Regions from separate parts of the Leptothermofonsia sp. ETS-13 genome, predicted to be linked through region 2. Evidence: riboswitches for the same ligand, from Rfam matches in the RefSeq annotation. Region 2 holds a riboswitch; each other region holds the start of a gene.
What was found. A riboswitch is a leader RNA that binds a small molecule or an ion and turns the genes downstream of it on or off. The one in region 2 is predicted to bind cobalamin.
Positions count from the first base shown of each region.

Region 1: it holds a riboswitch for cobalamin, as region 2 does, so the genes downstream of both, P4D80_RS17935 (FAD-binding oxidoreductase) here and P4D80_RS04135 (HupE/UreJ family protein) in region 2, are expected to answer to the same signal.
Region 3: it holds a riboswitch for cobalamin, as region 2 does, so the genes downstream of both, P4D80_RS12535 (hypothetical protein) here and P4D80_RS04135 (HupE/UreJ family protein) in region 2, are expected to answer to the same signal.

Region 1 is NZ_CP120836.1:3,930,754-3,938,548, forward strand. It holds gene P4D80_RS17905 (transglycosylase domain-containing protein) at 1-1,223, shown strand, start outside; gene P4D80_RS17910 (DUF1825 family protein) at 1,357-1,680, opposite strand; gene P4D80_RS17915 (J domain-containing protein) at 1,802-2,743, opposite strand; gene P4D80_RS17920 (SHOCT domain-containing protein) at 2,994-3,392, shown strand; gene P4D80_RS17925 (ComEA family DNA-binding protein) at 3,352-3,972, shown strand; gene lepB (signal peptidase I) at 3,962-4,633, opposite strand; gene P4D80_RS17935 (FAD-binding oxidoreductase) at 4,822-5,529, opposite strand; cobalamin riboswitch at 5,562-5,743, opposite strand; gene P4D80_RS17940 (hypothetical protein) at 5,772-5,969, opposite strand; gene P4D80_RS17945 (DUF3616 domain-containing protein) at 5,976-7,052, opposite strand; gene thrS (threonine--tRNA ligase) at 7,208-7,795, opposite strand, start outside.
Region 2 is NZ_CP120836.1:894,144-901,938, reverse strand. It holds gene P4D80_RS04150 (RelA/SpoT family protein) at 1-276, opposite strand, end outside; gene patD (heterocyst frequency control protein PatD) at 751-1,110, shown strand; gene P4D80_RS04140 (iron uptake porin) at 1,271-2,965, opposite strand; cobalamin riboswitch at 3,418-3,606, shown strand; gene P4D80_RS04135 (HupE/UreJ family protein) at 3,627-4,334, shown strand; gene P4D80_RS04130 (FTR1 family iron permease) at 5,184-6,131, shown strand; gene P4D80_RS04125 (DUF7219 family protein) at 6,459-6,695, shown strand; gene P4D80_RS04120 (glycosyltransferase) at 6,769-7,107, opposite strand; gene P4D80_RS04115 (glycosyltransferase family 4 protein) at 7,115-7,795, opposite strand, start outside.
Region 3 is NZ_CP120836.1:2,771,077-2,778,871, forward strand. It holds gene P4D80_RS12520 (TonB-dependent receptor) at 1-1,006, opposite strand, end outside; gene P4D80_RS12525 (GTP-binding protein) at 1,191-1,730, opposite strand; gene P4D80_RS12530 (hypothetical protein) at 1,723-2,181, opposite strand; partial or broken gene P4D80_RS12535 (hypothetical protein) at 2,165-3,043, opposite strand; cobalamin riboswitch at 3,304-3,445, opposite strand; gene P4D80_RS12540 (acyl-CoA desaturase) at 4,574-5,350, opposite strand; gene hemN (oxygen-independent coproporphyrinogen III oxidase) at 5,484-6,869, opposite strand; gene P4D80_RS12550 (heme oxygenase (biliverdin-producing)) at 6,963-7,733, opposite strand.

The DNA of each region.
Region 1 (7,795 bases), 2.5 Mb from region 2:
CTCCAGAAACCCTTAGCCCCTTCGTTGATTACAAAAAGGCAAAGCAGCGCCAGCTCGTTGTCCTCAAGCGGATGAAGGAATTGAAGTGGATTACTCCTCAGGAGGAAGCGGCTGCCCGCAAACAACCGATTCGGTTGGGCAAGGTCACCTCTTTCCAGGGAAGCACCATGCCCTACGTTACTGAGGCAACTGTTCAGGAATTAACAAAGCGGTTTGGTCGGGATGCTCTACTCAAAGGTGGTATGCGTGTTCAAACCACCGTCGATACCAAACTTCAACGCATTGCAGAAAATGTGGTCAAACAGTGGCACGCAACCCTTGTTAACCAGGGGGTATATGCCGATCAGATGGCACTAGTGGCGGTCGATCCTCGTACTCACTTCGTAAAAGCCCTGGTGGGGGGAGTCGATTATCGGAAAAGTCAGTATAATCGGGCCACTCAAGCACTGCGGCAACCAGGCTCTGCGTTTAAACCCTTTGTTTACTACACGGCCTTTGCCTCCGGTCGCTACACTCCCGAATCGATTGTTTCCGATAGTCCGGTCAGTTATCCGGATGGGTATGAATACTATACCCCTCAAAATTATGATGGCTCTTTCTATGGCCCGATTACCATCCGCAAAGCGCTGGAGGTATCTCGGAATGTACCAGCAGTGCGTATAGGGCAGGATATTGGGTTAAGTAAGGTCATTGACGTATGTCGCACATTGGGAATTCGTTCTCCGATTGAGCCTGTGGTGTCACTCCCACTGGGAGCTGTCGATTTGACTCCCCTGGAAATGGCATCTGCCTTTGCTACCTTTGCCAGCAATGGTTGGTATTCGGAAACAACCCTGATTGTTCAGGTGACAGACAGTATGGGAAATGTGCTGCTGGATAACACACCCAAGCCTCAGTTAGTACTTGACCCGTGGGCAACAGCGTCCCTCACAGATGTGATGCAAGGTGTCATCACTAAGGGGACGGCGACTGCGGCAAGACTTGATCGCCCAGCGGCAGGCAAAACAGGCACTACATCTTCCGAACGGGACATCTGGTTTGTCGGTTACGTGCCGCAGCTTGCTACGGCTGTTTGGGTTGGTAATGATAACTATAGTCCGGTTGGCAAAGGAGCAACTGGCGGTACGTTTGTCGCCCCAGTTTGGCGAGATTTTATGGAACAGGCTTTGAGAGGAGTTCCGGTTGAAAACTTCCGCTCACCCTCTGAATTTCCACGCCCCTAGTTTTGCAAACACTAAATTTTGCAATACGGAGAAGTAGAAATCTTACCCCTCTACCCTATCCAGAACGTTGATCAAAACTTTTGTTTCGATCCTTTTTGATCTCATATTTTGATCTACTAGTAAGAAAGTCAGCTTATGGCATTCTCTCGACTTCAGCTTTCATTCGCTCTAGTGTCAAATGCATCTGGTCAAACATCTGCTGAGGAGTAATGCCAAATTGACCCAGTTGGGTTTTCAGTTGTTCAACCGTCATCTGTGCCATAAAGTCTTCGGAAAGTTCAAACCGCTTCATAAAAATGCGATAACGCTCCATTATGGATTCCATCTGCTCTATGAAGAGCTTTTTGCCCTCGCGATCGAACTTTCCATAGTCGGCCCCCAGTTTCATGAGGGATTGATAGTCCTCAAATAGCTGTCGGGCTTCTTGTTGGACAATTTCAGAATCAAAAAATCCCATCGCTTTATATCAGATGTTTGATATCAACCCACCACTGTGGATTGCCTGTCTAAGACTATGAAATTATTTTAATGCAGTCCCTCGGTTCAGTTAAGTCGTAGCAGGTAGGGGTTTCACTACCCTATTTCTTTGACCGAAAAAAACTAAACAATCCTCCACCCTTTGTCGGTTTAGAGTTTTGATGACGATTGGCTGTTTTGCTGTTCTTTTGAGCTTCATTGTCGGCAGACGATGGAATACCTAGTTTAGCAGCGTATTTCGTAGCTAATGGGTCACGGGGATTAAGCTTCAGTGCCTGACGCATATAAACCGTTGCCATCCCTGGCAGATTTTGCTGAAGGTAAGCAACTCCCAGTAGGGCATGATACTCACTTTTATCGGCTTCAATTTTGATAGCATCCCGCAGTTCTTGAACAGCTTGATTCCAGTTTCCTTTTTTCATGTACTCCTGCGCTCGCCGGTAGTGGCGCTGAGCATAATTTTCAGTAGCAGTTGCGGTGTCCGCTGGGGAGGGTGAAAACTGAAGCAGCTTTGCTTCCTTGGCGGCGACCAACCCAGTTCGCTTTTCGCCGATAAAGACCTCCCCCATTTTGAGCTGAAGGTAAACCAGATTTAATTCTCCCAATTGCGGCGTAATGGACTCGAACTGATTGAGGGGATTGTATTGAACTTCGGCAAGCTGGGCGATCGCCTGCTCATAGAACACATCCACTTCGCTGACTGGATACTGTAAGAGTCTGCGGGCCGGGTCACTTTGAGGTGATAGAGAAGCCTCCCGCACCAATCGTCGCACCTTAAACCTTAACAAAGCGGTGTTTTCCTTTCTTCCCTTCTCCTGCTTTAACTTTTGATAAGCGGGGTTGATGAGGCGAGCGAGGAGCTGAACGGCAAACTCTTTATTTGCCGCATCGGCAAGGGCTTGACTGTCAGGGTGAAGAATTTTAGTGACCGCCCGGTAACGGTTCAAAACTCGGCGATCGTCCGCTGCAATGGAAACCCCTAGCACTGCGTAAGGATCGGAAAATCGGTTCAGCCAGTCTGAGGAAAGCGAACTTGGTGACATTGATTCGGTAGCCTTGGATGCCGAACAAACTTGATATTAAATGCCCTACTTCTACTGTACTGTGTTCATTCAGACCCAACAGGAAAGATCCAGAGGAAGGATAGCCAACAAATTTGCTGTTGTCTACTTTTTTAAGCTGTTGTCTACTTTAAGCAGTCAATATGGTAGAAGTGATTGTGAGGCAACGGGTACGTTCCTCTTCACCTCTTCAAATGAGAGGCTTCGCGAGTTTTCTGTGGAGTCAGGCAGCATGTTGAATAAGCCCAAAAATCGTAAGGTTGCTGCTCTTCTGGCATTTGCCAGTGCAGCAAATCCCATTCCCGTTTCGGGGTTGCACAAGTTTTATTTGCAACAGCCTTTGTGGGGCATTTTGTACATGTTGTTGGCATTGACTCCCATTCCTAAAATCGCCAGTGCGATTGAGGGGGCCTGGTATTTAATACAGGACTCAGAGGAGTTTGATTTGAAGTTTAATTCGGGAATAACTTCCGAACCCCGGGTGGTTTCTAGTTCTGTGGGGGTAGATCCGGTTAAGGTGGGGGCGATCGCCGATGCGGTACGCCAGCTTGACCAGCTCCGCGCCGATGGGCTCATTTCGGAGTACGAGTTTGAACAAAAACGTCGCCAACTGCTTGATCGCATTGTGTAACCTGATCGCATTGTGTAACCCGATGGCATTCCTCGATTGGTTATCTACAACCACCCAATCTCGATTGAAAGTGATCGCCACCTATCCCTCACTCCGCTGGCGCATTCTAAATGATCCGTACTACCGCTTTCAATCCCTGGCTGAAGTTGAACTGGCAGCCAATCTGGGAGTTAAAATCGACGCAAATCAGGCGGGGGTAGATGACTGGCTGAGATTACCAGGGTTGTCTATTCATCAGGCACGGACGTTAGTTGATCTGGCTCAAGCGGGTGTGCAATTTCATTGTTTAGAAGATATTGCAGCAGCTCTGGGCATGCCCGTCCAGCGTCTTAAGCCATTAGAACTGATTCTTCAATTTTGCTATTACGCTGGCGACAGCGTTTACAGTATCAAGCCCGTCAATCCTAATTTGGCAACGGTTGAAATGCTGTTGAGAATTCCCAGGGTCGATCTCTATCTGGCACGGGCGATCGTTGAAAATCGAGTGCAGGGACCCTATCGTAATTTAATTCACCTCCAGCGCCGTCTGTCCTTACCCAGTGACCTGACGGCAGAGTTAATGCATTACCTCAAGTTTTAGATTGGAAGGAATCAGGAGTTAGGGGTCGGGAGGGGGAGTGATGGAGTGGATGAGTAGATGAGTGGGGTTGGGCGTGGTAAATGACACCTATTCGGTTAAAAGGGTAGAACCGAAACCAGGCTCGACCAATAATGTTCTGCTGAGGCAGAAAGCCCCAGATGTGAGAATCGTTGCTGTTGTTGCGGTTATCGCCCATCACAAAGTAGGCACCCTCTGGAACTTGTGCTGGACCCCAGGTGTAATTGGGGGGCTCTGTAATGTAGGGTTCCTGGAGAGGTTGATTGTCCAGGTAAACCTTGCCGTCGCGAACAAAAACGGTTTGACCAGGCTTGCCAATGATTCGTTTAATAAACGCCTGGTCTTTGGCATACCCCTGAATTTGAAGCTGGGGAGGCGGATTGAAAACCACGATATCGCCCAGCTCCGGTGGTCGGAACCGATAAGACAGTTTTTCAACAACGAGGCGATCGCTCACCTCCAGGGTAGGCACCATCGAATCAGATGGAATGTAACGGGGTTCTGCTACAAACGTCCGAATCAACAACGCCAGGATCAGTGCAATAAAAAGAATTTGAACATTTTCCAGCCAGCTCTTCCAGGCTGGGGAACGAACGGTCGAAGCCGGTTGGGGTTTGGGTTCCGTCGAATCTTCTAAAGTCATAGACTTTATTCTCTCATGCTCTCCCTCTTTGTTGAATTCGGGTGAGGAGTGAAGAGGTGATGGAGTGATAGGGGAATAGGGTGATAGGGTCAGGTTGCTTTACTCCTTCACTCTTCCACTCGATTTACTCCATCACTTCTCCCTACTTTCCCCTTCTGGCTCCTGGCTTCTAAGTCTTATTCTCCAAATCAGAATGCAATGAACTTCTCCGATCGCACCTGCTCCAACCGGGCTCCCAAAGCCAGAACTGTGGCCTGAATCTGGTCTGGGCGATCGCCGACGGCACAAATGTCCACATCCCACTCCGCCAGATTGAGCCCCTGTCGTGCCAGGACGTTCTCTGGATGGTGGTTAATCACCTCAATGTAATGAAAAGTAGACCAGGTTTGGCTGAAGCGATGCCAGTAGTTACGGTAAGGCAACTGGTCTGGGGTTTCAGGGTTGGACTGGATCAACCATACCGGGTACTGGAAACCAGACTCATAGAGCCAGTCAATCTGACTTTTTAGCGGTGCAATGCCAGATCCTTCTGCAATGTAAAGGCGCGATCTCGGGGGCAGTTCACTGATCGTCATCAGCCCATAGGGTCCTCGCAGGGGCAGGGTTTGCCCCATTTGCAAATCCTGGATGTAGGCAGAACTCCAGCCTACGCGAGAAACACAGAGTTCAATTTCGGGGCAACGAGACGGGGAAGAGGCAATTGAGTAAATTTTGCTGAATCGTCGTCCATCGCGCTCAAACTTGGGCCATACCGACTGCCCCGGTAAAAACCGAAACTCGTCTCGATCCAGCCGCAACCGAATCGATTTAATCGTGGGTGTTAGAAAGACCGATTCTACAACCGTAGCAATGTAGTCCGCCGTAGGTGAACGGCGCAAAACTTTCAAACTTTGCATCAACAACCTCCGCCTGTGAGTCGCAGGCATTACGGTACAGGGTGCTTCAGATAGGCATCCTGACTTGGGAAATTCACCATTGGACATTGATATGGTTCAATGTGAATTCCCTTCACAGTTGCGGCACAGTGTCGGATTTACACCGAACTTTCCCCAGGTCAACTTGACCCTGCCTGGGCTGATCCCCCAGACAATCTGAAGTCGCTTTGTGATTCTAGCTCAAGGTTGCGATCGCAAACGTCTTAATCCTGCTTCAGGTTTGCACTCAGCCATTCTGAGGTTTCCAGGGTCAGTTTTAACTGAGCCCGTCCCAGCTCGCCATATTCAATCTCAGAAATGGTGCAGGAATATTGCCATCCGGTTGCTTCTGAGACGATCTTGGCGATCGCCTCTTCTAGAGCTGCTGTTTCAACCTTTTTCAGCTTTTCGTGGGCATCCATTACTTTTCATTCCAAAAGAAAAACATCGGCAAAGACAGCATTGGGTGCGATTCTTCTCCTTTCATCAGGTAAATCGTAAACTACCATGAGCGCATTTTGCTGCCCTAAACATGGAAAAAGTGATAACCCTTCAGCATGATCACTCCCAATTGTGAAAGGCAAATCAAACAAAACTTCTAAATGATTGGACGTTTCCCAAATTAACGAGTCGTGCGATCGCTCCAGCACTTTTTTCAACCGAAATAAACGCATCTCCCCTTCTAATTGCATCGTAGGGCCTGCCAAAATAATTAAATCATCCCCACAAAAGCAAAGTTCCCGAATACCCAATCCGTTCAGTTCAAGAAAGTGCTTGATATATTTCTTCCCATCCTTTCCAAGAGTCTTTAAAGTTAACACTCCCAGCTCCAATTCCTTCACTTCAATCTCTAAAATGACTGACCAACTCTGTAAAACAGGTCCCCGTAATCCTAAGAACAACCTGTCTTTGTAAACTGCCAAACCTTCAATATCAAAACCATTTTCTTTACCAGGAATCGGCATTGAAAGGTAGGGACCCAGATGTTCATCTTCTTTCAAAACATCAATCAACTGATTGCTTTCTTCTGTTCTCTGAAGATAGGCAGCCGTCAATTCCCGATCTGGATCCCTGGGATGGGGACAAGTTTTGTATAGTTCACCCTCAATAACTGGAATTCTGGCAATTAAATAACGGTTTAGTTCTCGCTGGATCTCGGCGAGTCGGCGGATATCTTTATCTGAATTTTTTCCCTTAGGCTTCTTCCTCTTTAAGCTGTGAGAACCCGCTATCCACAGATAGGAATCGGAATAATCAATACCTTCAATGTCAATTTCATCCTCCTGATTCAGCAAAGGGACAAAATCCCCCACCTTGAACGGTTGATGCTTGCCAAAAATATAAGGCTCAATTGGAGATAGCCGTTCAATTGTATTCAGTTCATCAGAACCCAACCAGAGATTGCCATCCGGTGTCCTGACAACGGCTGAAAGCTCCCCCAGCAAATCCTCTGACTCTTCAGCAAAACGCAACAACACTCGACTTAGCAAAAAAGGAACTGGCATGGAGATGCTCCAGGGGGGTGGATGGGGGGATGGGTAGATGGGGGGATGGGTGGGGAGTGATGGAGTCAAGGAGTGATGGAGTCTATCACCCCGTTACTCTATCACTCCCTTACCCCTCTCTCCTCACTTAACAAAAATTCCCTTCCCCCCCCTCCTCAGAAGTACCCATGAGTTTCATTGGTGTGCTTGAGCCGTTCCAACACTTCAGAAACCGGGATTACGCCCAGTTCACCGGAGGCGCGAGTACGGATGCTGAGGGAGTTGGATTCTACTTCTTTGGCACCGATGATGGCCATAACAGGAATTTTGTCCTTCTCTGCATTGCGGATCAGTTTGCCGAGGCGATCGCCACTGGTATCCACCTCTGCCCGCAGTCCCAATGCCTGCATCTGCTTAACCACCTGTTTTGCATAGGGCAAAAACTCTTCTGCTACGGGTAAGAGCCGCGCCTGGGTTGGGGCTAACCATAGTGGAAAGTCCCCCGCGTATTCCTCAATCAAAATCCCAATCAGGCGTTCCAGGGAGCCAAAGGGTGCCCGATGAATCATTACCGGACGTTTGCGGGTACCATCCTCTGCCACGTATTCCAGTTCAAACCGCTCTGGCAGGTTGTAATCTACCTGCACAGTACCAAGCTGCCACTCCCGATCCAGCACATCCTGGAAGATGAAATCCAGCTTTGGCCCGTAGAAAGCCGCTTCCCCAATTCCTTCAAAGTGGGGTAAACCAAGCGCTTCCACTGC
Region 2 (7,795 bases):
AATCATGGCACTGCCGCCGCCCAGATCACGCAACAATCCTGCAACAGCAACTGGATGAATGATGTAGGGCTCCCCTGATGCCCGCCGTTGACCTTTGTGTAGGCTGTAGGCAAATTCAAAAGCGCGACAAATTAGATCGGCATCAGAATTGGCATCATCAGCCGGATTGTCACCCGCTGATTGTCGTGCGTTCATGCACTCCCGCAGCCAGTTAGGAATGACAAACTCAATGGGAGATACAGGTTCAAGGGATGATACAGAAGCTGCTAAGTTCATGTTGCACAGCCAGGAGGTTGAAAGGCTTAAAAGGTTGTACTGGATTTTAATGCAACGGATTTTACTGCAATAATGGTCAAACACTTAACGATGAATGAGCTTTGGTCTAGCCTGGGTCTACTTTTCAGGACTCGTAAGCTAGACTGGGATCGCTCTAGCTTCTAAAACCGACCCGAAAACATCCTGGGCTCGAGATATTTCCTCAACCACTCTAGTCTTCGGACAGACTTTAAGACCGAATTGCTAAAACGAATTTCAAAGTGATAGAAGTATCAAATTATCTCTGAACAAAGGAAGCCGAACTAGAACTTACAGCTTACCTTAAGGGTATAAAGCTTTCTTTGATCTCTATCTTACCAACGCGGATAAGATTCTTTACAAATCTACTAATTTTTGTGCGTGTTTCTTCCAAGAAACACGAAGCTGAATGGATTGGGGGCTTTTTAATGATGATGAAAGAAGGGCTCAGGCAAAATGTTACTTCCACTTCACCAGCAGTCGTACGGAGAATTTAAGCAGGCTCTGAGGCAAATGAACGAGACGGTTAAGCAAGGGAATGATGGCAGTGGATTGAAACTAGAAGTTACTAAACTTCAGCAATTTTTTCAGACCAAAATTCTAACTTTGAATACAGATGAACTACCTCCTGAAGTTGAACAACGGGTGCAGTCTTACCAGGTGGAAATAGACAAACAATTACGTCTGTTAGGAATGGATGTGATGTTTTTGCAAGCAGCACGGAAGGCCGGAACAGGAGAGCAACGGCGAAAACAAGTGAGCGATCGCGTCCTGACATTAATTCGCTATTGCGATGCTTTGCTGGAGGAGGGGTAAGGTTCTAAGCAACCTGGCGACAGCTATAACAGCTCCTCACCCCTCGCCCGTCTCTCCTCGCATAAAAAAGGTGAGACAAACGTCCCACCCTGAAAGTCCAATAGCCATTGTGTGAGCCCTTACGTTCTACACATGGCTTGTTGGAGGAGGAAAAACTGGTTTAGAAGGTGAAGGTGGTGCGAACAACTCCAATCACGATGTCGTCGTTACCACGATTGTGATCGGGTGCAGTAAGCCAGATGAGGCCAGGGGTGATGGCGATGTTGTCTGTAACCTGGAACTGGTAAAACGCCTCAATGTGAAGGGATGTGTCGGGATCATCGGAAAGAGCCGCTTGTAAGTTACCGTCTACTTCGGTTACTTTGGGCTCCATGCCAACGAGAACACCGCCGACGCTACCCTTTCTGCCCAGGTCAGGAAAGGCCAACCCCACCATCCAGTTCCAGACATCAGCGTCGCCCCTGAAACCCGCTCCCAGCGATCGCGCCTTAGTGTATCCTGCAGAGCCATTAAGTACAATGCCTGGGGTAATTTGGAAGGAGGCACCAATGCCATAGGAATTGGTTGAAAAAGGCAAACCTGTGAATTCAACAAAGTTTGCTTGATTACTGCCGGTTTCACCAGCGGTTGAAAAGTCGGTTTTGTAGGAGTGAATGTAGGTTAAACCGATTTGGAACCGCTCAGAGGGGGTGATGGTTAGCTGGGCGATTGCGCCATAGGGTCCGTTAAACAAGCCATTTTTGGCAAATGGCAGATTCGCGGCTCCAGTACCATTGTCTGCCAGATAGCCCAAACCCAGCTCAAAGACATTGCCAAACGAGTGGCTGATGCCAATCCCTGACCCACCTAACAAGTAGTAAATAGGGTTGCGGGTACCAAAGTGAGTCAGCGCACCAAAGCCGCCGTCTCCATCAAAGTAAGGATTGAGAGTAGGAATAAAGTCATCCGTTGCACCCGCGTTTGCCTCGATTGTGATGGTTGTGCTTTCGCCAACGGGGAACTGATACAATAGGGCGTCGATCCCAACCTGGTTGCCGCTGTCGGCATTAAAGCGGAGGGAACCTTCTGGGGTCAGCGTCACTGGACCAAACAAGTCCAGGTTTCCAGCCTGAAGCCGGGTTCGCAGCAGGTCTCTCCCGGTGAAACTGGTGTCAAAGTTGAGACGTACGCGATCGCCCAAAACCACGTTTCGATCAATATCCTGGCCCAGAGCGTTCTCCCCAGCTAGGACTCCCGCCAAAGCGAAGATGACTTCTCCATTCAGCTTAGTAGTAGTTGAAAACTGCTGCTTTTCCAGGGTTGTGGTACGGGCTTCCAGGGCATCAACCCGACCACGCAAAACGGCTAATTCTGTCGCAAATTCTTCCTGAAGTTTTTGCAGAATTGCCAGATCTTCCTTCTTCACCAGATCAGTCGTTGCCGCTGCGATTAGCTCGCTGACGCGATCCATGCAGGCATTGAGACCCGCTGCAAACTCGTAGCGAGTCATGGCCTGATTACCCCGGTAGGTTTTGTCTGGATAGCCAACGATACAACCATAACGTTCAACCAGGGATTGTAACGCTTGAAAGGCCCAATCCGTCGGTCTCACGTCAGACAGTTGGGAAACGGATGTTACCTGAGCCATAGCTCTATTGGCCTGCCCTACAGGAGTAGTAGGCTGCAACTGGGAAACAAACATCACCCGTCCGGGCAGGGCACCAGTACTCTTTTTAGGAGTGTCGATTAAGGGATCGGTGGTAAGTTTGGGCGCAGGTTGAGATGTTGATTGATAGATCTGAGCAGAAGTCCCAGCTGCGACCATTCCCAGGAGAACAGGGCTGAGCAGCAGAGATTTGAATAACTGGTTCATCATGGTTCCTTTTCCTCACACCTAATAAATGGGCTTAATTAAATGGGCTCAACCCATTCAGCCAAAGTATTGCCGTTCATCAAGTTACTCCCAGATGCCTGCTATGGATGGCGGGTTTATGAATATCTAATAATGATAATCATAAACATTCTCATTTACCATTCAAGCTTTCAGGATAAAACTTAAAACCAAACAAAACCTTTTTGCTATCCCCTTCCCCCGGTTTTTGCAGAGATATTCTGTTATGCCGAATTAAACAATTGACAGTAGATGCCTGGTGGGAGAAGCCGGGAATCAGGAGTCAGAAGGTGCAAGGAGAGGATGAGTGGAAGGGCAAGGGGACCCCTGCACCCTGCTGCCTGTTGCCTTTATTACACTCAAAACTCATCCACTTACCTTCCCCTTCGCAAAGCCCTGCTAAGATTTTCATTTCGTCATAACCACTTGTGATACACTGACCTGGCATTGGAATTGGTTCTGGTGGGGATCAGCCACTGGAGGTAAGGGGGAAAGTGCAGTGCGAGTCTGCCGCTGTCCCGCAACTGTAACAGAAGCCATAGGGTGTTGGGGGTTGAACTAGTCAACCCAACTCAAAACCCAAAATCTTCTAAAGCCAGGATGCCCGCCAATTCTTTAGCAGAATCCTTTCATCTGCGAGGTATGGATGATGGTTAATACACGATTAAAAAAATTAGATGCTCTTGCTGGTTTCCCCGTATGCCTTAGAAGGACTGAAATTGCTCAAATTTTGGGATTGATTGGGTTTGGCTTTTGGGGAGTTGTTCAACCTGCAGCGGCTCACCATGCAATGGAGGGTAGAACCCCAGCTAGTTTTCTTGAAGGTTTTCTGTCTGGAGTAGCTCATCCAGTGATTGGGTTAGATCATTTGGCATTTGTTGTCGCTATTGGACTACTCTCGGTTAAACAGGTGCGGGGGGCTTTGCTTCCCCTGGTGTTTGTGGTGACAGCTATGGTGGGAACTGGCCTGCACATTATGAAGGTTGATTTGCCTGTACCTGAAATTATGATTGCTCTTTCTGTGATTGCGCTGGGATTGCTACTGGCAATCGCTTGTCCGTGGAATTTTGGGGTTGTTGCTGGACTGGCTGCGATCGCCGGGTTGTTTCATGGGTATGCCTATGGCGAGTCCATTGTGGGTGCCGAGATGACGCCGTTGGTGGCTTACCTGTTGGGCTTTACAGTGATTCAGTTGGCGATCTCGCTACTGGCGTTTTGGCTGGGTAGAAAAGCGACTCAAAGCTCCTCTCGAATGATCCCCGCTTTCATGCGTTACTTCGGCTATGGCGTCTGTGTCATCGGTGTCGTTTTTTCTGAGCACCTCGCTTCAAGGTTAGGAACGAAAATTAAATAATCTCTGGAACCTCACCCCGCTCGGCACCCTTCTTCGAGCCGGAGAGGGGGCAGGGGAGAGGTTAAGGACGTGGAAAAATCAGATGTTATTTAATCCATGCTCCTTAGTAGGTAGCTAATACAGCAAAACGGAAGTTTTGTTGGGGGTACAGGGGTTCCACCCCTGCTTGGGGGCTTCGCCCCCAAACCCTCATGTTGCAAAATTGAGTGTTTGCAACACGAGTACAGCACAGCGGGAATACGGATACCATTCTGGCTCCCTCCTACTTCCCACTCCCCACCCCAATGGTTGCTGGACTGATGCCATCTTTCACTAGTAAGTAGCTAGGCCGCAATTAAATAAGGATAATTTCGGGGCGTGGAGGGGGTGAAAACCCCTACCTGGGGGCGCAGCCCCCACCCCCCCCTTTACAACTAATTATGGCTACCTACTTATCAGTGTTCTAAACTGTTTTCGAATAAGGTTTGAATAAGGCGTTGTGAAAGGCTTTTCTGGATAGGAAAGTCTTTCACAATCCAAACAGAATCGCTACAGAATTGGGCAAAATAGGATTGGTAGACTTTGGACATTAGCCTTAGATTAGCTAATGTCCAATTTTTGATGGTTAACATCCGTTCTGGCGGGCGTATCTGAAGTTTGGGGGGAATCCATTGGCCATTATCTCGTTGCCAGGCTCCCGCCTGGCCATGTCGATTAGAAGCTCCCACTTCCTGTGTTGGTTCAGAGAAGCTAGAGCTTAATGGCAGGGTTACGAAGCTCCAGCTTCTTAACCAGAGTAGACTTCCCCAATGACGAAATGCACCTTCCCCTGGCCTTTCTTTACCTGATACCTGCTGTATCTCTCTAACCATGCCAATTGATTTGAGTCCTGCTTTGCCTACCTTTGTCATCACCCTGCGGGAAGGGGTAGAAGCTGCCCTTGTAGTTGGGATTGTACTGGCTTACCTGAAGAAAGCAGAACAAACTCAGCTCAATTTCTGGGTGTATGGCGGTATTGGAGTTGGCTTGCTAGCAAGTGTGTTGGTCGGCGTTCTGTTTGGCCTTATCATTACAGTTCTGGGGGCTGCCAATGAAACCTATGAGCCAGTGGTCAAACCTTTACTGAATGGGCTTTTTAGTGTGGCGGCGATCGCCATGTTGAGCTGGATGCTGATCTGGATGACGCGCCAGTCCCGCTTGCTGAAAGCTGAAGTGGAGGGGGCTGTTGGAAGCACCTTAAAGGCAGAAGCAGGCGCAGGTTGGGGCGCAGGTTGGGGCATTTTTGGACTGATCTTTTTTGCTGTATTACGAGAAGGGTTTGAAACTGTCCTATTCATTTCGGCCCGGTTTCAACAGGGTTGGGTGCCCATTTTGGGGGCAATTTCGGGTTTGCTTGTGGCTATAGGGATCGGTGTTTTGCTGTTCAAATTTGGCATCAAAATCAATCTGCGCCTGTTTTTTCAGGTGATGGGCCTCTTCCTGCTGTTAATTGTGGCAGGATTAGTGGTTTCTGCTCTGGCCCACGTGGATGTCGCCTTCTATCGACTTACTCAGATCAATCCTCAGTTTTCCAATCTCTGTTTCTTCCAGGGATCCGTTGGGGAAACTTGCTTCTTAGGACCATTGCTCTGGGATACTCATCGGCTCCTGCCAGAACGCCAATTTCCTGGCATTATTTTGCATACCCTGTTTGGCTACGAGGACACATTCTATCTGGTTGAAGCGATAGGTTATTTGGGATTTCTGGCGATCGTGGGTGGAATTTATCTGCAAAGCTTAACGGGCTGGGGAACGGCTCCGGTGAAAGTTGATCGCTAAAGCCAGGAAGGGAAAGGGTGGATAGGTGGATGAGTCAGAGTGTGGTGGGTGACGGAAACTCAGAACTCGAAATGCTCCTGGCTCCAGTCCTTTATCTTCAGCGTTACCCTTCTGTGAAGATATGGAAAATTTGCGTTCCCATTAAGATGCATTCAGGTTAAGAGAGTAATCTTTAGGTTAAGATCTGGTTAATCATCATCCAGGTTGAAACCTGGAGATTGCCCCAGCAGGAAAGACTACAAGTTTCTAAATGGACAGGGTTTAAGTCAAGACAATAAAACTGAATCCCTCCTAGTCAAATCAGTTTCAAGTAAAGGGGGAATTAAAATGAACCATTCTGAATTCTTGCTTCCAAAAACACCCTATCGGGGAGAAGTTAAGCCAGAAAATCTTGTGTTTAACGCCAATTTGCAGGAGTTTTCACAGAAAGTTAGCTATATCTGTTCTCTAGAAACAAATGGCAAACTTTCTCCAGAGGAGGCTTACTTGAAGATTAAATATCTCTGGGAAGAATTAAAGCAAAGTAAGAAGCAGCTTGGAATTGGCAGCAACAGGACAGAGTAGGGGCAGGTTTCATTGAAACACTAACTAAAGGCTGATTGTAGATTTGTTAAATCTGCCCTTATAAAATCTGCCCTTACCCAGGTTTCACCCTTTCTACGCGGCGGATAGGGGAGTGTTTAGCAATAACTGATTGATAAAAGCCTCGCAACTGGCGTGTAGCAGCAGACCATCCCCAACGTTCGGCTTCTCGACGAGCGTTGTGACGCAGGGCTTCCCGTTCTTCAGGATTGGCTAGGAGGCGTTGGGTGGCGGCGATCGCTCCATTTCTATCCGCTGGATCGAACAGAAATCCATTCACCCCATCTTCCACAATATCTGGAATGCCACCAGAGCGGGCTGCGACAACCGGGCAACCAGCTGCCATCGCTTCCAGAAGCACCAGTCCCAGTGTCTCGGTACGGGAGGGAAACACAAAGGCATCAGCGGAGGCAAAGGCGGAAGCGAGCTCGACTCCCCTGTAAGTAGCCAACAAAGTGGGTGGGTGTGCCGATAAAGTGGGCTTCCAGTGCCTGCCGATGGGGGCCGTTGCCCACTAGGGCCAGCCTGGCATCAGGAATGGCTTCTAGAACAGGTTTGATTTGCTCAATCTCTTTTTCGGCAGAAAGACGGCCCACGTAAAGCAGTAGAGGCTTTTCAGGATGCCCCTGGCTGAGGCGCGATCGCATCTCCTGGCTGGCAAGATGGGGTTGAAACATTTCTGTATCAACGCCTCGCTGCCACAGATCAACCCGTTCAATGCCATGCTGAGACAATTCCTGCATCATGGCTGTGGAGGTGCAGAGATTGAGAGCAGCCTGGTTATGTCCAGCTTTTAACAGCTCCCATAGCAAACCCTCCAGCATCCCCAACCCATAGTGCTGCAAATACTCTGGCAGGTGGGTATGGTAGGAGGCAATCAGGGGAATATTATGAATTTTGCTATAAAACAACCCCGCCAGGCCAAGGACAGCGGGGTTGACTATGTGGATAATTTCGGGATTAAAGCGCTTCAGGACATAGCCAATAGATGGGCGAGGCAGCGCCAGCTTAAGCTCTGGATAAAGAGGGAGGGGAAAGCCCGAAACTCCATAGATTCTGGCTCCTTTGTATTCGGTTAAGCC
Region 3 (7,795 bases), 1.9 Mb from region 2:
TAGTCGTGAGTAAAGAATCAGTGCCTGCTCCCAATTGTACTTGCAATGTCACATCACTTAAGACCTGATCTGTATACTTACGGTTGTTATCGGTGAGGGAGTTGAAAAAGCCCTGTCCAAAGATGGGAAAGGGAATTGGCACACCGCCCGGAACTCCTTGCTCTTTGGGTAAGTAGAAGGTGTTGAAGCTGAGGGTAGCGCGATCGCCCAACTTGAATTCCAGCCGGGCATTCAGATTGTTGTATAGCGCATCCCCATTGTTCCGAGTACTGCGAAACCCCGCTTCGGGAATGGAAAAAGGAAAATCATACTCAGCCTGGATGCGGTTATAGCTGAGGAAATAGCGTACTGGATCGACTGTGCCATTAATTTGTAGAGTTTGATCATCATAGCCATAGCTACCAAAACTCCCGCTGACACGAGCATTGAATGGCTTTTGTTCAGCTCGACGAGTGATGATATTGATAATTCCGCCGATCGCACCTGACCCATACAGCGTTGACCCCCCCCCTGGCAACACCTCAATCCGCTCAATCGCATCAGTGGTGAATTCTGATAGATCAAAACCGCCCCCACCCAGATTATTCACTGGACGACCATCCAGCAAAATCAATACCTGCGCCGTATTTGAGCCGCGAATAAACTGCCCACTGAGGGAATTGACCTGGCTGCCTACAGTGCCATCCCCTAAAATTCCTGGCAAAAACCGTAGCGCTTCCCGCACAGTTCTGGCTCCCCGCTGCTCCATTTCTTCCCGATTAATCACATAGGTTGGACGCGTGGAATCGCGCAGGATCGCTTCTCCCCGACCGGGAGTAGATACAGGTTGCCGCAGAATCCGTTCGATGATGATCAACTCTTCTTCATCTGCATCAAGTTCTTCATCTGCATCAAGATTATCTGACTGGGCTGGAACGATTGGAGTGGGGCTAGGGGCCGGACTAGACGACTCTTGAGCGGTTATCATTGTTTCTTCGGGCTTGAATAACTCTAACGCAGTGGGCATTGCGGAAACAGGAATCGGCAGTAGAGCGAGTCCACTTACAGCCCATCTCAAAGCGACAATAGAATACCAACAACTCATCTCCATATCCTTTACATCACGAGGTGCACAAAATGATAATAATTATCATTCTCATTTTCTGGATAAAATTTTCTGGATAAATCTTTAATCTCTAGGGCCGGCTTCTTCAAAGCAGAACAGGTGGCTCATGAGATTGCTTCAGCCAACTAGGCGAGTTAGCTAGGAGGGCTAGGGAAATTTGGCTTTGCTGGAGCAATCGCCTGATGAAGACTAATCGAGTTTGACGGGGTTCATCGGGTTGCCAGGGGCGATCGTAAAAAGTATCAAATCGATTGCCCACACCTTGAATGACCAACCGCGTGGCCTTATTAGGCACAGCAACAAAGCCCTTGATTCGATAAATTTCCTGTTGCTGCACCAGAGATTGCAAGCGCTTGACCAACTGAGCTGTTATAAAGTGGTGACGCAGAATCACTGTATCAGGAACTGCTAACCAGGCATTCAAAAAGGCCGCCAAGCACGATCGCTGAGTAAAGTGGGTGCGAAAAGATTCCCCTGCAATACTAACTTTCGGAGAATTGGTACTACAAATAATGGCGCCGCGTTCACTGCCTAAGTAACCCGCCCAGGCGTTATAGCCGATCTCCAACAAATTCTTAGCAATAAACTCCTGCTGCCAGGCCATCAGTTCAGGAATTTCACTCATAGCATCCTCCGTGGGCAGGGTCTTCAAGCTGGAACTCTGACCAACGCGGCTCCATCTGCTGATAACAGTCGGCTGGGGAGATAGCAAGATGTTCAAGCCAATTGATATCGGCCCGGCCATTTTCGTTAATCAACAGCAGAACGTGCTGGATGGGATCGTAGGTTTGTGCTATATCGAGTAGGTAATCAGTTAAAGTTGTCTCTAAATTGAGCGCCTGCAAATAGGCTGGAATATCAGGTAGGGGCACAAACCGAACTGTATATTTCACGACGTCGCTATTCCAATCCACAGACTTAGCTTCGATAATCGCTACATCGCAGACCACTATGCCCCGTCCTTGAGTGGTAAATCCTTGCCATGCCGCATGTCCCAGGGATAACAGATTTTCCCGAATGAATAGATCTTGCCAGTAGCCGCAATAACCTTGCCATACTTCATTCTTTGGTCGCATGGGCTTTTCTCCTAACGATGTGTGAGGCTTCTACCATGTTTTTCAGAGCGGGAATCACTTCCTCCCAGCGGCGTGTTTTCAATCTGCAATCCGGGTTAACCTAAATCTGTTCAATCACTAGATTGGCAATTCCAGTTTTTAGCTGCTGAACCATCTGTTCGATGCTGGAAACCACTGGACTGTAGACATCGTAAACACCGTTGCCAACTTGGCGTTGGTAGCCCGTATCGATGATTTCAAATAGGGTTCCATTGTTGCTGCGGCTATTTTCAATGGACAATACATCTGCATCGAGACGCTCAATGTGCTGAATAATGTCACCAAACTCGGAGTAAAACATGTGGGTGTAAATTTGGGTTTCTGGCTTGGCAACCCCAGCGGCCAAACGAAACGCATCAACCGCCCAAGATAGATACTCGTTCCAGTGCTCTGGCTTCAAGGGTAATCCCTCTCGTAGAGCAGGCTCGTCGATCTGCACTATGTTCTGCACTATGTAGTGATAATTGGTATCAAACCACTTGGTCATCTCCATCGCTAAAATGCCGTCCCTGCCGCGTGCTATTGCAAAATACTGGTCAAGTTCGGTGAGAGATTGAAAGCGATTTGGGATTAATCCGAACCGCACTGTCCAATCCAGCACATGATCGTAGAGGGTGGTGTCGCCAATGCCGATGCAATCAATCCCTGCTTCGAGCTGTATCTTCCAGTTTGCAAATTCACAGTTTGCAAATTCAGCTTCTTGGACTGTTTGCAACAAGATGTCTGTATCGGATTTGTTGCTCCAAAAGGCTTCTAATGCCTTTTTAACCTCACGATTTTTACCAATGCGGGGATACCCCAGCGTTGCAATTTGAATGGTCATAGCGGTAGCGCAATTCTGTAAATAAGTGCGAAAGCTGGCCGTTTCCCGATTAGAAAACAGCTCACAACTAGACGCGGTGAGGATGCTAGCTACAATTGCCAGCGTAAATACAGCTACCTTTCCTCAGGTAGACTCGCTGCGTCAACCTCGCGTTCACCTCAAATAGTCAATCTAGAACGCTATAACCTTCAATTTCTGGCAAAGAGCCAATTGCAAAAGCCTGAAGTTTTTATCATCCGTACCTCGCAGATGTTTATATAACGGGTCTACTAATCGGCGGGCATTCTGACTCAGAGAGTTACAACTCTCATTACAGCTGCGGGACAGCGGCAGATTTACACTGCACTTTCCCCCTTGCGTCTGATGGCTGCTCCCCATCAGAACCGAATGAGTATTTGGATATTAACACAATAAGGGGTTTTATGAAAGTTTTTTTATGAAAGGGTTTTATGACACATTCTGGGCGTTGCATAAGCGTTGCATAATGATAAGGATCCTTACAAATTTAAATTGCACTCCCAAAGCTTAGAAAACCTTGTAGGCAGGCAACATGTTTTAGAAGTTACTCAAGTTCTTTTTGTAAAGATCCTAATCACCCCCTGCTGCGATAATTTTGCCCGGTAATATCCGTTTGGGCCTCATCGCATCAATCGTTACGATATAACCCTCTCAAACCAATACCTGCAATAACTGAGGAATGGCGATGATTTCATTGGACTTTTCGTCTACCTTAACGTGGGCTAACACCAACCAATTCTGGCTTGCCCATGCACTGGCCATGTGGATAGCTCCTTTACTTCCTCCTCTATCCTAGGAATGCCGCACACACGAATGATTAGTTTTTCCCTCATCCTCCCATTAGGCGTTGCTGAAAAGCAGTATGAATCGAAACGAAGTTTTGAGCATACATCACCTATTTCATACTCAAATTCAGCAATCCCTCCCATTATTGAGTATACGTTTGCCCTAGGTGGAGAAGCTATGCAATGACCAGAATATGATTCAACAAGTATCAGTAAAAATGGTAAACAGAAGAGTAAACAAAATCACATTTGCAAGGAGTAGTAAACAAAATCACATTTGCAAGGAGTGTAGAAGACAGTTCTTTGGTTGCTACTCTCCGACTGCTAGATACTCCAATGAGTTTACGGAGGTACCTCAGACTGTGTGTCAATGGCTCAGACTTTCGAGTGATTGAATGGATCAAAGGGGGGCATCATGCAACCGTGATTACTCGAGTCAAGCAAGTGGGTAAATTATTTCCGTGGGGTCAAAAATAATTAGTATAGCTCTACGCAAGTGCTTTAGGACATTGGAATTGGAGAGGGAGTGGGGGGCTTCGCCCCCAGCCAGGGGTTCCACCCCTGCACCCGTCTTAACCACAATGACTACCGCTGTAAAAGAAAATCAGTGCAACATGATTCTCTGTCAATTACAAAGAATGTGTCAGCCTTCTTTCAAGACAGTTTGTTTGATGATTAATTCATGTGGAATTTTTTTCAACTCTTTGTTGATGGAGAGATGCTTGAATCACCAGGGCGATCGCATCGGGACCGGAGGCAAATTCACTTTTCGTGCTAAACCAAGCCATCGCAACAGATTGATAGTCCACCATGTAACATCAATCTCCCACCATTGCCAACCAGCTTTTGCAACTTGTGGATATGCATGATGGTTATTGTGCCAACCTTCACCATAGGTCAGTAAGGCTGCCCACCACAGATTTCGCGAGTTGTCGGCTGTTTCAAAGGTGCGGTAGCCCCACAGATGCGTCACCGAATTAATGAACCAAGTGCTATGCCAAAGCCAGACTGCCCTCACAAACATTCCCCACAGCACAAACGACCAACCCCCGATCTCATAGAGCAATATTCCTAAGGGTAATTGCAGCAATAAAAAGTAGCGATTGAGCCAACGGTAAAAGGATTGCTTTGCTAAGTCAGGCGCAAAGCGGACATATTGTTCATAGTCAAAGAATTCAGGCTGAGGATACACCAACCACAACAAATGACTCCACCAAAATCCTCGACGAGCCGAGTAGGGATCTTTGACTTCATCTTCCGTATAAGCGTGGTGTAACCGATGCCCAGCTACCCAAAAAATCGGACCACCTTGCATGGCTAAAGCACCAATTATAGCGATCGCATACTCTAGCCACCGAGGAACTTGAAAACTGCGGTGACTCAGTAAACGATGATAGCCCAAACAAATACCAATGCTACCAAACAACCAATGTAAAAGTAGGAAAACACCGAAAGCAGACCAAGAAAAGAACCAAAGAGCAATAATTGCTAGAATATGATTCATACTGAGAAACAGTATAAATGTCCAACTAATTTTGGAATCAGCTGGAATCATTGATTCAATATTGTTTGACATGAAAACTCCTCACATAAAAGAGTACAGATAGAAAGAATACAAATGGACTAATTCACACTGATTAAATCGCTTTTGAGAAATCAGAAATTGGCTTTTGGTGTAGGTAAGCGTCAAACACAGAGGCAATATTGCGAATCAATAGCCGTCCAACGGGTGTCACCTGAATCCGATTGTCCGTTACCTCAACTAGTCCATCCACCTCTAGGTGAGTCAATGCCTCAAGTTCACTGGCAAAGTAGTGATCAAAGTCGAGAAAATAGCGAGCTTCTATGTCTAGCTTGGAAAGACCAAACTGACACATCAATTCCATGATGATGTGGCGGCGAATTTGATCGTCTCGATGAAGCTGAATTCCCCGTTCTATCGGCAATTCCCCTTTTTCAACTGCGCGAAAATAGGACTGCAAGTGCTTATGGTTCTGGGCGTAGGCATTGTGCAACATACTAATGGACGTTAAGCCAAAACCAACTAATTCGGCATCAGGCAAGGTAGTGTAGCCCTGGAAGTTTCGCTTTAGAGTACCATGCCGTTGGGCGATCGCTAGTTCATCATCGGGTTTAGCAAAGTGATCCATACCAATGTATTGGTAGTGTCGCTGGGTGAGCGTTTCAATCGCCATTTGCAAAATATCCAGTTTTTCAGAGCCATTGGGCAAAGTATCGGCAGCAATCTGTTTTTGAACGGGTTTTAACCAGGGAATGTAAGCAAAACTGAATACGGCAATGCGATCGGGATTGAGTACGATTGTTTTCTCGATGGTTTCGGTAAAAGAATGCAGCGTTTGATAGGGCAAGCCATAGATCAGATCTACATTGACACTATCAAACTCAGCCGCACGAATCCAACTCATGACATCAAATAACAAAGTTTCTGACTGAACTCGATTTACTGCAATCTGCACCTTTGGATTAAAGTCCTGAATGCCAAAACTAATGCGGTTAAATCCAATTTCTCTCAGTGCCAAGATATAGTCACGATTGATGTAACGAGGGTTAATTTCAATTGAAATTTCAGCATTTGGTGCAAAGTTGAAGTGATGCTGCAGGGTACGCCATAATACCTCGACTTGGTCCAAATTCAGATAGTTGGGTGTACCTCCCCCCCAGTGCATTTGAGTTACTGGACGCGACCTATCTATCAATGCTGCCGTTTGCCGAATGTCCTGCACTAAGCAATCTAAATAGGATTGAGCTGCCGTTTGACTTTGGGTGACAATCACATTGCAACCACAGAAGTAACACGCGGTTTGGCAAAAGGGAATGTGAACGTAAAGGGATAGGGGGGATTGTCGTTGGTTGGATGCAGCGATCGCCTGCTTGAAGTGATGTTGATTAAATTCTGGTGTAAACTCAGCTGCAGTGGGATAGCTGGTGTAGCGTGGCAACGGGCGATCGTATCGCTGTAATAAACGAGCATCGAATCGAACAATTGGCGGTACAGAAATCATGAATATTGCATTCTCCTCTCAAATCTAAATTGGCTCTGATAACTGGATTGAATGACAATCAGATTGAGTTCTGGTGCAGTTCAGATCACGTTATCAGATGACGTAATTTACTGGTTCTGGCTTTAGTGTTTTAGGTTCGGATGAATGATGGAAGGTACGTTCTGTACTGCCGGGTTTATCCTGACGGGTCAGTAGATCAAAGGCATGATCACCGATGGCGGCTTTCACATCTGGCTCTAGTTCATGCATCACATCTCGGTTCAAGGCAAAAGCAAAATTTGCTTCAGCAACAATCCGACGAATCGTGACTGCATCTAGGTTCAAAGCGTTGATCGCATGGCGGTATCTTTCTTTAAAGGCTCGTTTTGCTTCTGGGGTAGGAATCTGCTCAAACTCATAGAGAGACGTTCCCTGAGTAGGAGGCAGATTGAGGGCAGAGCGAATGATGGTTTTGAGAGCCTGACCACCGGATAGATCACCCAAATAGCGGGTGTAGGAATGGGCAATCAACAAGGTTGGATCAGTGGTTGCCACTTCCCGAATGCGGTTGACATAGACTAACCCCGCCGCAGAAGGAACAATTTGATCTCGCCACTGTTCGCCATAATAAAATGCCAAATCTTGCTCTAGACTAGCAGTCCGATTCAGTTCCGGAAAGTGAATCGCAGCCACAATCGGTTTATCGCAGTGGCTTTCAATTTCGGTTTCTAGAATGCTGTAAACAAAATAGAGATTGGCAAGCAGCTTCCGAAAAGGTTCCCACTCAACAACTTCTTGCAGGAAGCATTTCATGAATGCCGTGTTTTCTGCCAAGGTATGGGCATGGGCAGTTCCTTCTCGCAGGGCAACGGATAGCATAGTCATGATACAACTCCTTCAAATTCTGAAAAGTTGAGGTTAAACAGACTTACTGCGTTCTGTCGAAG